Regions from separate parts of the Sporosarcina sp. P26b genome, predicted to be linked through region 3. Evidence: riboswitches for the same ligand, from Rfam matches in the RefSeq annotation. Region 3 holds a riboswitch; each other region holds the start of a gene.
What was found. Region 3 has a riboswitch for S-adenosylmethionine ahead of metA (homoserine O-acetyltransferase MetA). Riboswitches for the same ligand answer to the same signal wherever they lie in the genome.

Region 1 (3,137 bases), on a different contig from region 3:
CACATGCCGCAAAGCGAAGAAATGGCTCGAGAACGAGGGGATTTCATTCGAAGAACACAACATCGCCGAACAACCACCGAGCGAAGACGACCTTCGTAGCATGATCGCAAACTCCGGGCTCGAAATGAAGAAGTTCTTCAACACAAGCGGCATGAAATATCGCGAGCTCAATTTGAAAGACAAACTACCTACCATGACAGACGACGAAAAGATCGCACTGCTCGCTTCAGACGGAATGCTCATCAAACGTCCACTCGTGTCGGACAACCAAAAAGTGACCGTTGGTTTCAATGAAACAACATTCGCAGAAACATGGAAGAAATGATCTAGAATCTTGTCTTTACGCGGGAACTATGGCAAACTAAAGATAGATAAACTATTATATTTTTGGAGGTAACGACATGAGCACACCAAAAGATTTACGTTATTCAGAAGAGCACGAATGGGTAAAAGAAGAAGACGGTAAATACCGTATCGGAATCACACATTTTGCACAGTCTGAACTAGGGGATATCGTATTCGTTGAACTCCCACAAGTTGGCGATCAATTGAAATCTGACGAGCCTTTCGGAAGCGTTGAATCAGTGAAAACTGTTTCTGAATTGTATGCTCCACTAACTGGTAAAGTTGTAGAAGTGAACGAAAACCTTGAAGACAGCCCTGAATTGGTTAACGAATCTCCATACGAAGGTGCATGGATGGTTGTAGTTGAAATCGATGACAAAGCTGAATTGGATGCGTTAATGACAGCTGAACAATACGAAGAAATGACAGCTGAATAATCATCACAAAGGAAAGCGCTGGAACGTCTCAGCGTTTTTTTTACACTCTAGGAGGAAGCGCATGGACCTGAAAGTTCTCATTGTAGAAGGCGGTTCGGATCGTAAGCGGTTAGTGCCGATCCTTGCAGAGCCTGTAGAGATTCTTTGTACGAATGGTACCATCAGTGCGTACCACATCGAAGAACTGCTTGAGCCGTACGAGCAACATGAAATCTTCATATTTTTGGATGCGGACGCGTCAGGTGAATCCATTCGAAAGCTGTTCAAACAACTGTATCCGGAAGCTAGACACCTATACACGGATCGTCTCTATCGTGAAGTGGAGACGACGCCTATCAAGCTATTGGCCAGCATTTTAGCTGCCGCCAATTTTAAAGTACATCCTAAATTTTTGGCAGGTGGAACACATGAATAATTGGTCAATCGAAGACTGGAAACATGCAAAGGCGGCGGAGCAAATAGCCGCTTTTTATTTATTTACACCTATGTGTGGTACCTGTGCAGTCGCTTCGAAAATGTTAACGGTAATAGAAGCGATGCGACCGGAATTGCCCATTGGAAAAGCGGATTTGAATTACGTCCAGGATATTGCAATCGAATATGAAGTAGAGAGCGTTCCTTGTTTGCTCATTCAACGAAAAGGCGAGCCGATAGAAAAAATTTACGCTTTTCAATCTGTACCTTATCTACTGGAGAAGCTCAGTTGACAATAGAATTCGAAGTATGGTATAAGTAGATAATCAATTGAATACGTAACTCTTATAAAGAGCGGTGGAGGGAAGTGCCCTATGAAGCCCGGCAACCGTCACATATGTGAAATGGTGCCAATTCACTCAAAGTGTAATGCTTTGATAGATGAGAGAAATGGTAACGTACATATGTATATACGTTGGACCTTTCTGCTCAACTGCAGGAAGGTCTTTTTAAATTAAAGGTGGTGCGGAAAATGATTCAACTAGCAAACGTTCATAAAAGGTTCCAATTGAACCGTTCAGAAATTGTCGCAGTAGATGATGTGACATTTGACATCGAAGAAGGAGAAATTTTCGGCGTCATCGGATACAGCGGAGCAGGTAAAAGTACATTGATCAGACTACTGAATGGTCTTGAAACTCCGACGTCCGGTAGTATTAAGATTAATGAACAGGAAATGACGACGTTAAAAGGTGCAGGCTTGCGCAATGCGCGACAGAAAATCAGCATGATCTTTCAACACTTTAATTTGTTGTGGTCGAGAACGGTAGAAGAGAATATCATGTTTCCTCTTGAAATCGCTGGCGTGAAGAAATCGGCACGCAAGCAAAAAGTCAAAGAACTAATTGATTTAGTTGGATTGACAGGACGCGAAAAGGCGTATCCATCACAACTTTCAGGCGGTCAGAAGCAACGTGTCGGTATTGCACGTGCCCTTGCAAATGATCCGGAAGTATTGCTTTGTGATGAAGCGACATCCGCACTCGATCCAGAAACAACGAATGCTATTCTGGATTTATTAACGGATATTAATGAACGTCTTGGACTGACAATTGTTTTGATTACGCATGAAATGCATGTCATTCGTAAGATCTGTAATCGGGTGGCGGTCATGGAAGCCGGAAAAGTGATGGAAATCGGTAACGTGTTGGACGTTTTCCAATCTCCACAGGCTGATATTACGAAGCGTTTCATTTCACAAGTGACAGATACTGGTGATACGGATGCAGCGATGGCTCATTTACAAGAAGAAGTACCTCAAGGGAAGCTAGTGAAGTTAGCCTTCATTGGAGAGCGTACGGAACAGCCAGTGCTTGCTGAGTTAATCCGTAAATTTCCAATTGACGTCAACATCGTACAAGGGAATATTTCGACTACGCGTGACGGCGCATATGGCACATTAGTACTTCAATTGGTAGGCGATACAGCGGTCATTGATGAAGCAATCGTCTTCTTAGATGCCAATGAAGTAAAGACGGAGGTGCTGCTACATGATTGAGCAATGGTTCCCGAATGTTGACTGGGACAAAATGTGGCTTGCGACAGGCGAGACGCTCTATATGTCCGCATACTCGACATTCTTTACGTTCGTTTTTGGTATCGCACTTGGACTTATATTGTTTTTGACTAGCCCAGGACAATTATGGGCTAATAAAATGATTAACGTTATTACTGGCGCGTTCGTGAATATATTCCGATCAATTCCATTCATCATTTTAATTATTTTACTTATCCCATTTACAAAGTTATTGTTTGACAGCATGCGTGGACCGAATGCGGCATTGCCTGCGTTAATCATCGGGGCGGCTCCATTTTACGGACGCATGGTATTGATCGCGTTGCAGGAAATCGATAAAGGGGTTATCGAAGCAGCTCGCTCAA
Region 2 (3,137 bases), on a different contig from region 3:
CGGATGCGCCTTTGCCCTTTTCATTGATCAAAGGCCGTAACCCAACCCAGCTGGATTCAATATCACTTGCTGAAATGGTCAACTTCGGAAAAATGAGTGCGATTGCGTCCATCAAATAATCGCGGTCGCTTACGGTCATTCGGGGATGAACCATATCCCCTTTGTAGTCAGTGTCTGTCGTCCCGACGTACGTTTTCCCGTCCCGTGGGATTGCCAACACCATCCGGCCATCTGGCGTGTCAAAGTAAACAATCTGATTCAAAGGGAATACACTTTGGTCGAAAACGAGATGAATGCCCTTCGTCAAACGAATTTCCCGTGCATCCAAGGAGTTGTCTTTCTCCCTCAATGTATCCACCCATGGACCGGCGGCGTTCACTATTGTTTTTGCGCGTATTTCACTAGTTTTGCCGCTCAATTGGTCAACTACGCTTACGCCTGCAACTTTTCCTTCATTGTAAATAAAATCGGTCACTTTTGTATAATTGAATACAGTCGCGCCTTGACTGACAGCTTCTTTCATCACTTCAATCGTCAGTCGGGCATCATCCGATCGGTATTCAACGAAACGGCCAGCCCCAAGTAACCCTTCAGCCCTGAGTTTAGGCTCCGCATGCAACGCTCTTTCTCTGGTCAACATGCTTTTTCGTTCTTCTTTTTTCACGCCCGCCAAAAAATCATAGACGCGTAAACCGATAGAGGTAGTGAATTTACCCATTGATCCGTCCTTATAAATCGGCAAAAGCAGCCACTCGGGCTTCGTCACATGGGGTCCATTTTCATAGACAACTGCCCGTTCCTTGCCTGTTTCCGCAACGATCTTCACTTCAAGGTTTTTCAGGTATCGCAAGCCGCCATGAATCATTTTTGTAGAACGGCTGGACGTCCCTGCAGCAAAATCCTGCATTTCCACAAGCACCGTTTTCATGCCACGGCTGGCAGCATCCAAGGCAATTCCAGCCCCCGTAATGCCGCCCCCGATGATTAATACATCAAATTCTTCTGCTTGTACTGTTGAAAGTACTTCACTTTTTAGTAACGCATTAGGATGTTCAGTCATTTTAGTTAAAGCCTCCACATATTTTATTCGTTCACTAATTATACTACAATTTAGATTACTAAATCTCTTGATTTACAAAACGTTTAGAAAATGCAATATGTGGTCAGTGTTTTAACTATTTGATGGGTTTCAATTAAATAGACAATGGGTAAAAGTCATGCTATAATTTCATATAACATTGTGCGAATCTAATGGTAATTAAAAATAATAAATATACTCTTATCAGGAGCAGGCGGAGGGAAAAGCCCGATGAAGCCCGGCAACCGACTCAATTGAGCACGGTGCTAATTCTTACAGCATTTATGCTGAAAGATAAGAAGTTGTGTGAAAAACCTCTTCTTAACTGAAGGGGTTTTTTTATCATCATAGACGATGCAGAAGGAGGATAAAACATGAATATATCAAGTAGTCATCAGGAACTGGCAACCTATGCATTCTTAGAATTCGATGAAATTGTGAAGTATGTTAAAAAGCGTGGCTTCTTTAGTGAACAAGAACAAGTTGTTGTGACGGAAGTAAGTGATGGGAAGATCAATCATGTTTATCGATTAACGGGAGAACAGAAGAGCTTGATACTCAAGCAGGCTGTACCTTACGCGAGGATTGTAGGAGAGTCAATGCCTATCCCGATCGACCGGGTCGTTCTCGAAGCAAAAGTATTACAGGAATACGATAACATCATTCCCGGTTCTGTTCCGAAAGTGCTCCATCTGGATGAAATCATGGCGATTGTTGTGATGGAAGACATGCATCCGATGGAAATGGGGCGCACAGCTTTGAATAATGGGACGGAATCTGCCATATTTGCTAGAGACATAGGTGTATTCAGTGCGAAAACGAGCTTTTATACGTCCGATTTCTACCTAGATCCAAAACTAAAGAAAGAGTTGAATGCCTCTTTTGCAAATCCGGCCATGCGAGAAATGACGGAAGAACTCTCTTTCGATTGTCCCTACAATATGCATGACAGCAATTTCTTTGAAGAAGGCTTGAAAAATGATGTGTTATTTCTGAGTCAAGACCACCGTTTACAGCTGGAAGTGGCGAAGTTGAAACGTAAATTCATGACAAAAGCAGATGCGCTCATTCATAGCGACTTACATAGTGGTGCCATATTTATGGGACAAGACAAAACAGTTGTTTTCGATACCGAGTTTGCTTGTTTTGGGCCGTTCGGGTTTGACATGGGGCATTTTATCGCGAGCCTACTGTTGAATGGCATCGGTCACCCTGAATTTAAAACGAAGCGCTATGAACAAGCGCGGGAAACCTGGTATGCGTACACAGAGACATTCGCACAAGTTTGGAGAGAAGAATCCAATGAGCCTTATACACAACTCGACGGTTTTCTGACGCATGTTATGGACGAAAGCTTTACCGATATGCTGGGGTATGCAGGATGCGAATTGGTCCGCCGCTCTATCGGTATTGCCCAAATTGACGATTTAAATTATGAACAAGATGAAGAAAAACGTATGGCCAGAAGGAAAAAAGTGTTGGAGCTCGGGAAGTATTTGATACTTAACCGTAATACAATACGCTCTCTCGAAGAATTGGAGAGCTGGTTCATCGACAGTAGTCACAAGGAGGAATTTTAATGGGAGTTACAGCCACTTATCTATTTCCGACACATCTAGAGCAAGAAAAAATAGCGGAGCAACATGCACTCGGGCTCACAATCGGGTCTTGGACAGACATTCCGCATCTTGAACAGCAGCAACTGAAGCACCATAAAGGTGAAGTCGTTTCTGTGGAAAAAGGGGAAGTGAAGGATATGGTAAAAATCTTTTATCCGTCCGCTAACTATTCGGCAGATCTTCCCGCGATTTTCACGACAGTCTATGGCAAGCTATCCTTTTTTGAAGGCTATGAATTAATCGATTTGGATTTTGGCAAACAATTGCTTGCACAATTTCCAGGTCCGCGCTTCGGTACAAAAGGAATTCGTGAACAGTTGAATGTCATGGATCGCCCATTGCTGAAAGCCATCTTCAAGGGAGTCATGGGAAGGGATCTGTCCTTTTTCTCCGGCCAACTGGAAGAATTGCTAGCTGGCGGTGTCGATCTTATCAAAGAC
Region 3 (3,137 bases):
CAATTGCTTTCCTGCAAAAAACAGAAAACTACCAAATACGAACGTAAATAATGAATTATTTGTGAACGTTCGTGTTTTGGGCGTTAATCATAAAGATATATCATAATTTCGATTTAGTAAATGGAAATGGCATAAGTCGTCTGGAGAGAAGATGTACTAGTAAGCGTGCTATAGTGATCTTATACTATTCGTAAAAAGGAGTGTTTGGAATTGAAGAATTTAGAATCTCTAGAGCAGTTTGAGCAACTTAAACAACAAGAACGAGTCATTTTCTTATTCACTGCAGATTGGTGTCCGGATTGTAGAGTGATTGAACCATTCTTACCGACATTGGAAACGGAATTTGAGGAATATGAATTTGTTTCTGTTGATCGTGACGATTTCATTGATCTATGCAGTCAGTTAGATATATTCGGTATTCCGAGCTTCATAGCGTTTAGCGAAGGTACAGAAACAGGCCGGTTCGTTAGTAAAAACCGTAAAACTAAAGAAGAGATCGAAGAGTTTATTAATAGCCTGGCATAATTTACTGTTTTCACAGTTGAGATTATGGATATAACTAAACAAAGGACTGAAGACAACTATAAAAGTTGTTTTCAGTCCTTTTCTATTGAGCCACATGCTCCATTAGTTGTTATGTGCTTTATTTTGTGAAATCTTTCAATTGCTCCATAAGGATTTTTGCGCCCTGTGGACTAATGAATAGACCGTTTGACAATTGTTTATTTTCTTCCATCACTTCACCCGTGATGAAACATGCTCTGTTGACTTGATATTTTCTCAAAATAATCCTATCATCCTCTGCGAAAATTTCGATAGGATCACCCTTATCAATCGACAAAGAATTTCGAAGTTCTTTTGGAATCACAATCCTACCGAGATGATCTACTTTACGAACAATACCTAAAGACTTCATAAGCTCCTCCTCGAAGAAATGTAGTTGGTAATTTCTATTATACACAAAAATATGCTATCTACAATTTACAAAACTTGAACGCGCAGAACAATTTGATAATTCTGCTATACAATTAAATTATTAATGCTATAATAGTCAGTAATTAAATATTTCTTATCAAGAGAAGCTGAGGGAATTGGCCTGATGAAGCTTCAGCAACCTCTGTGCAAACAGGAAGGTGCTACCTCCAACAAGATTGTTGTCTTGAGAGATAAGAACGGTGAACGGTCAACCCTCATTTTCTTATCCAAGAGAAATGAGGGCTTTTTGTATAGAAATAGTAATAATAGATCTTCAAGGGGGAAATAGCATGCCGATTAACATACCAAAACATCTACCAGCAGGGGAATTACTGAAAGAAGAGAAAATCTTTATTATGGATGAAGAACGTGCGACCGCACAGGATATCCGTCCGATTAACATATTGATTTTAAACTTGATGCCTGAAAAAGAGAAGACAGAATTACAATTGCTTAGATTGCTTGGAAATACACCATTACAAGTAAATGTTACATTTCTTAATACGGCTACCTACGTTTCAAAAAACGTCAGTCAGAATCATCTAGAAACCTTCTATACTACGTTTGAACATGTCAAAAACCGTCGTTTTGACGGCATGATCATTACAGGTGCCCCAATCGAACTTCTACAATTCGAAGATGTAGTGTATTGGAAAGAGTTAGAGGAAATCATGGAGTGGACAAAAACGAATGTAACGTCTGTACTTCATATTTGTTGGGGTGCACAAGCGGCACTTTATCATCATTACGGAATTGACAAGTTTGAGTTGACGAAGAAATGTTTTGGAGTATTTTCACATGACATTACCGATCCGACAGTGAACTTGGCACGCGGATTCAATGATGTATTTGTAGCACCACACTCACGTCATACGGGGGTGCCATTAGAAGAAATAAAGAATCATCCCGAATTGACATTACTTTCTGCTTCTGAAGAGGCAGGTGCATTCATTGTAATCTCGAATGATGCAAAGCATATTATGGTCACGGGACATTTAGAGTACGATGCACACACATTAGGGGATGAATACACGCGTGATATAGAAAAAGGAGCAGATATTGATGTTCCAGAAAACTATTATCCGAATGATGACCCGACAAATGAGCCTTTAAATACTTGGCGCTCTCATACCCATTTATTATTCTCCAATTGGCTCAATTACTATGTCTACCAAAAAACTCCTTACAACTGGAGTTAAAAGAATTGTTGTATAAATTCCTATAGTTTGCACATACTCCGACTACTGGAGGTGTATGCAGTGAACATAGATGAATTTTGGGAATTAGCTTTTTGGGAAATGACTTTACGAACGGTGATTTCATTTATTGTGCTGTTGATTTTAGCGCGTTTCATGGGGAAGAAACAAGTGTCTCAATTGACGTTCTTTCATTATGTGACAGGCATAACAATCGGTTCGATTGCAGCCAATTTGGCAGGAGAGTCTGAAACGCCATTCTTAAATGGTTTATATGGAATGGTTTTATGGGCAGTATTAACAATTCTTGCTAACTTTTTATCATTCAAATCCATCAAGCTTCGCGTATTACTCGATGATAAACCGATGATTGTCATACAGAATGGAAAAATTCTAGAAGGTTCCATGCGTAAATTACGGTTAAGTTTCAATGATCTAAATATGATGCTACGCGAGCAGTCGGTATTTTCGGTAAAGGATGTCAATTACGCGATATTTGAAACGAATGGTAACTTGAGCGTCATGCTGAATACCGGTGAGAAGTATGCGACAAAAAAAGATGTCAAGGCCCCATCACCACCGCCAAAGTATATTCCGACTGAGATTATTACTAACGGGAAAGTAGAAGAGAAAAATATGCGAGAACTTCAATTGACCGATACTTGGCTAACCGAACAATTAAAAAAACAGGGGATTTCCAAGCCTGAGCATGTGCTCTATGCGGAAATTCAGACAGATGGCAGTTTATATATTAATACATTAAAATCAACTTAACGTGAAAAGTCCTGAAATAATCAGGGCTCTTCGCGTTTGTTTTATTTTATAATATTTCCCAGTTTCTTTGTTTGGCTATGGCCGTAAGTTTTTCATCTGGACGAACTGCTACAGGATGTCCGACTTGTTCTAAGACTGGAAGATCTGAAATGCTGTCACCATAAGCAAAGCTATTATCCCAATTCACAGTTA
Region 4 (3,137 bases), on a different contig from region 3:
CGTGATGCAAGAACTCTGCGTTTCGAATATTCGTCAACGGCATAATCCCAATAAAAATCGGTGTGTCCAAATGCTTCGTTGCTTCATATACTTCTATGATTTTTTCTTTTGTATAAACAGGTTGAGTGATAAAGTAGTCTGCGCCCGCTTCGATTTTCTTATCTAGCCGCTGTACGGCACGTTCCACTACGCGTACGTTCGGATTGAATGCTGCTGAAATAGAGAAGTTGGCTTTTTTGCGCAATGGCTTTCCAGAGAAGGAAATACCTTCATTCAACTTTTTGATTAATTGTATTAACTCCATACTGTTCACGTCATAAACGCTCGTAGCCCCTGGGAAATCTCCCACTTTCGTTGGGTCACCTGTTACCGCCAGCACATCCGTGATACCTAGTGCATCCAAACCCATCAAATGTGACTGCAATCCAATAAGATTATGATCGCGACATGTCAAATGAACGAGCGGGCGAATATTGTGTTGCATTTTAATGATTGAGCCCATCGCCATATTACTGATACGAGGGGAGGCAAGTGAGTTGTCCGCCATTGTGATCGCGTCAACGCCTGCATCGTATAATACGTTCGCGCCTTTGACATAATCTTCTGTCTCTAAATGGCGCGGTGTATCCAACTCTACAATCACCGTACGCTCTGTTTTGGCTTTTATGTGAAGCGGTTGGTGTTGTACAGGACTCGCTTCTTGGATGACGATAGGTTTTGACGGCTGTACGACTTTTTCTGTAATAGGCGCAAGTCTAGCTAACTGCGTTTTGGCTGCTTTAATATGTTTAGGCGTTGTACCGCAACATCCACCGATTAACCGAACCCCTTGATCGCGTAGTAGTACGGCAGCACGACCGAAATACTCTGCCTCTGATTCATAGACTATTCGTCCATCTTCTACGTCTAATAGGCTGGCGTTTGGATAAGCTGATAAAAATGCTTTTTTCGGTAACGTGACATTATCGAATGCTTGAATCGTGTGGTAAGGTCCTAAGCGACAGTTGACGCCTACAACGTCTGCACCGAGAGACTCAAGTTGGTGAAGAGCATCGTTTAATGAAAGTCCGTTTTGAAGTACACCGGGGTCATGCATAGAAACTTGTGCAATTAATGGCACGTCCGTAACTTTCTTTAATGTGCTAACAACAGATGCTAATTCTTCAAAATCATAATAGGTCTCCAATAAAAGACCGTCGGGATCACCTGTTAATAATGCGTTTGCTTGTTCTAATACGACTTTTTCTATTTCATCCAATGTCGCATCACTTTTACGAATGCCACGTAGACCGCCGATTGTGCCAAGAACGAATTGTCCGCCAGGTGCTGCTGCGCGCTTTGCGATTTGGATGGCTGCTTTATTGAATTCCGTCACATGACTCTCCAAACCATATCGGGCCAATTTAATCGCGTTAGCGCTGTATGTGTTCGTTTGGATGATATCTGCACCTGCTGCGATGTAGTCTTGGTGAATTTGCTCTATAATTTCGGGCTTTTCTATGTTTAGCTCTTCATAACAATAATCAATTCCGTAAGAATATAAAATCGTCCCCATTGCCCCATCTGCTGTTAGGACATTTGTTTGTAGTTTCTCTAGCAATGACATGTTCCCATCTCCCCTTTGCTTTTCTAATCAAAAAAAGCCTTCAAGTATATTAGAAGGCTTTGTAATCTCAATGACTAGTTCCCTCTCATCTTTTCAGTGCGTCAACTTGACAGACTGCTGGAAGTAGCACCTTGCCTAAACGGCTGGTTGCTGAAGCGTCGACGGGCCAGTCCCTCAGCTTCTCTTGATAAGATACGATTCTTATTCAATTATTTTGATTATTCTAACCACATCATAGCGGCTTTGTTGTTCTTCGTCAAGTGAACATTCAGTGAAGTTCGTAGTCGGGATTTGCAACATAGAGAAATTGCGATATTTATGATAAAGTTAAAGGAGTAAATTGAAAAGGTGAGGAATTATGCGGTTCTTTAAATACTCATTTCCAATCGCTGTTCTTGTAGGTACTCTTGCTTGGATCATGATAGGTAATAGTTACGAAGAAGTTACTTATGATATGCGCGTGTACATTACGATTGCAGCTGCAATATTTAGTGGTTTAATTTCAAGCGTTCTGTTCCGTAAAGAAAAGGAAGAACAGATTGATAAGAAGAAGTAGGCTGTCAGCATGATGCTGCAGTCTTTTTTTTATTTATTTTTAGAGTTAACTTAAGAATAAATAGTGTTGACACAAGATGAGTTAACCTCTATTATTTTTATGGTAACTAATATAAAAAGAGGTGACATGATGGCAACTGCAACAGAGAGTCGACCGGTCAGTAGATTCAATGCACTAACCATTGTATACAGTGGAATGTTCGCATCATTAATGATGATTGGTGCAAATATTACATCCTTCGTGCCGTTTTTAGTAGTTGGTGGAGTACCTATTACATTGCAAACGTTTTTCGCAATCTTGTCGGGACTATTACTCGGCAGCCGTCTAGGTGCGTTATCAATGACGGTGTATATGTTAATAGGGCTAGCGGGTGCACCGGTTTTCGCAAGATTTTCAGGCGGATTCGGTCAGATATTAAGTCCGACGTTCGGTTTTATTGTTACTTTCATTCTAATTGCTTATGTAGCGGGAAAGATTGTCGAGCGAAATCAGACCCTGCCTGCTTTTATTACCGCAGCGCTAGTCGCTACCGCAATCAACTACATACTAGGTACAAGTTGGATGTATTTTGCGTATAAGATGTGGGCTGCTGCACCCGAGGTGTTTTCTTATAAGATTGCATGGCTATGGATGATGCCTCCACTGCCAAAAGATCTAATTCTAGCTGTGTTGTCAGGCATGTTTGCGTTCAGAATATCAAAACACTTGAAAGTGAGGCGTACATTATAATGAATTACCAACAACTCGCTACTAGAGTACTAGAAGGACATGTATTAACCGACGAGGAATCACTTGCACTATTAAACAGCCCAGATGAAGATTTACTATTATTGCTGCATGCAACGTACTCGATTCGATCACATTATTTCGGAAATAAAGTAAAGTTGAATATGATCATCAATACGAAATCAGGTTTATGTCCGGAGAACTGTGGTTATTGCGCTCAGTCCATCGTTTCAAAAGCGCCTGTCGAAA

Region 1: it holds a riboswitch for S-adenosylmethionine, as region 3 does, so the genes downstream of both, CSV69_RS12295 (methionine ABC transporter ATP-binding protein) here and metA (homoserine O-acetyltransferase MetA) in region 3, are expected to answer to the same signal.
Region 2: it holds a riboswitch for S-adenosylmethionine, as region 3 does, so the genes downstream of both, mtnK (S-methyl-5-thioribose kinase) here and metA (homoserine O-acetyltransferase MetA) in region 3, are expected to answer to the same signal.
Region 4: it holds a riboswitch for S-adenosylmethionine, as region 3 does, so the genes downstream of both, CSV69_RS06435 (bifunctional homocysteine S-methyltransferase/methylenetetrahydrofolate reductase) here and metA (homoserine O-acetyltransferase MetA) in region 3, are expected to answer to the same signal.

Annotation. Positions count from the first base shown of each region.
Region 1 covers NZ_PDYW01000016.1:538-3,674, forward strand. Annotated here, with positions in the region: gene CSV69_RS12275 (arsenate reductase family protein) at 1-325, shown strand, start outside; gene gcvH (glycine cleavage system protein GcvH) at 402-782, shown strand; gene CSV69_RS12285 (toprim domain-containing protein) at 844-1,197, shown strand; gene CSV69_RS12290 (thioredoxin family protein) at 1,190-1,489, shown strand; SAM riboswitch class I at 1,539-1,644, shown strand; gene CSV69_RS12295 (methionine ABC transporter ATP-binding protein) at 1,729-2,754, shown strand; gene CSV69_RS12300 (methionine ABC transporter permease) at 2,747-3,137, shown strand, end outside.
Region 2 covers NZ_PDYW01000022.1:3,709-6,845, forward strand. Annotated here, with positions in the region: gene CSV69_RS13770 (glycerol-3-phosphate dehydrogenase/oxidase) at 1-1,060, opposite strand, end outside; SAM riboswitch class I at 1,277-1,379, shown strand; gene mtnK (S-methyl-5-thioribose kinase) at 1,453-2,658, shown strand; gene CSV69_RS13780 (2,3-diketo-5-methylthiopentyl-1-phosphate enolase) at 2,658-3,137, shown strand, end outside.
Region 3 covers NZ_PDYW01000001.1:85,626-88,762, forward strand. Annotated here, with positions in the region: gene CSV69_RS00460 (thioredoxin family protein) at 211-525, shown strand; gene CSV69_RS00465 (AbrB/MazE/SpoVT family DNA-binding domain-containing protein) at 644-916, opposite strand; SAM riboswitch class I at 1,067-1,173, shown strand; gene metA (homoserine O-acetyltransferase MetA) at 1,266-2,174, shown strand; gene CSV69_RS00475 (YetF domain-containing protein) at 2,241-2,945, shown strand; gene CSV69_RS00480 (HAD family hydrolase) at 2,992-3,137, opposite strand, start outside.
Region 4 covers NZ_PDYW01000004.1:159,031-162,167, reverse strand. Annotated here, with positions in the region: gene CSV69_RS06435 (bifunctional homocysteine S-methyltransferase/methylenetetrahydrofolate reductase) at 1-1,606, opposite strand, end outside; SAM riboswitch class I at 1,689-1,800, opposite strand; gene CSV69_RS06430 (hypothetical protein) at 1,965-2,162, shown strand; gene CSV69_RS06425 (biotin transporter BioY) at 2,289-2,891, shown strand; gene bioB (biotin synthase BioB) at 2,891-3,137, shown strand, end outside.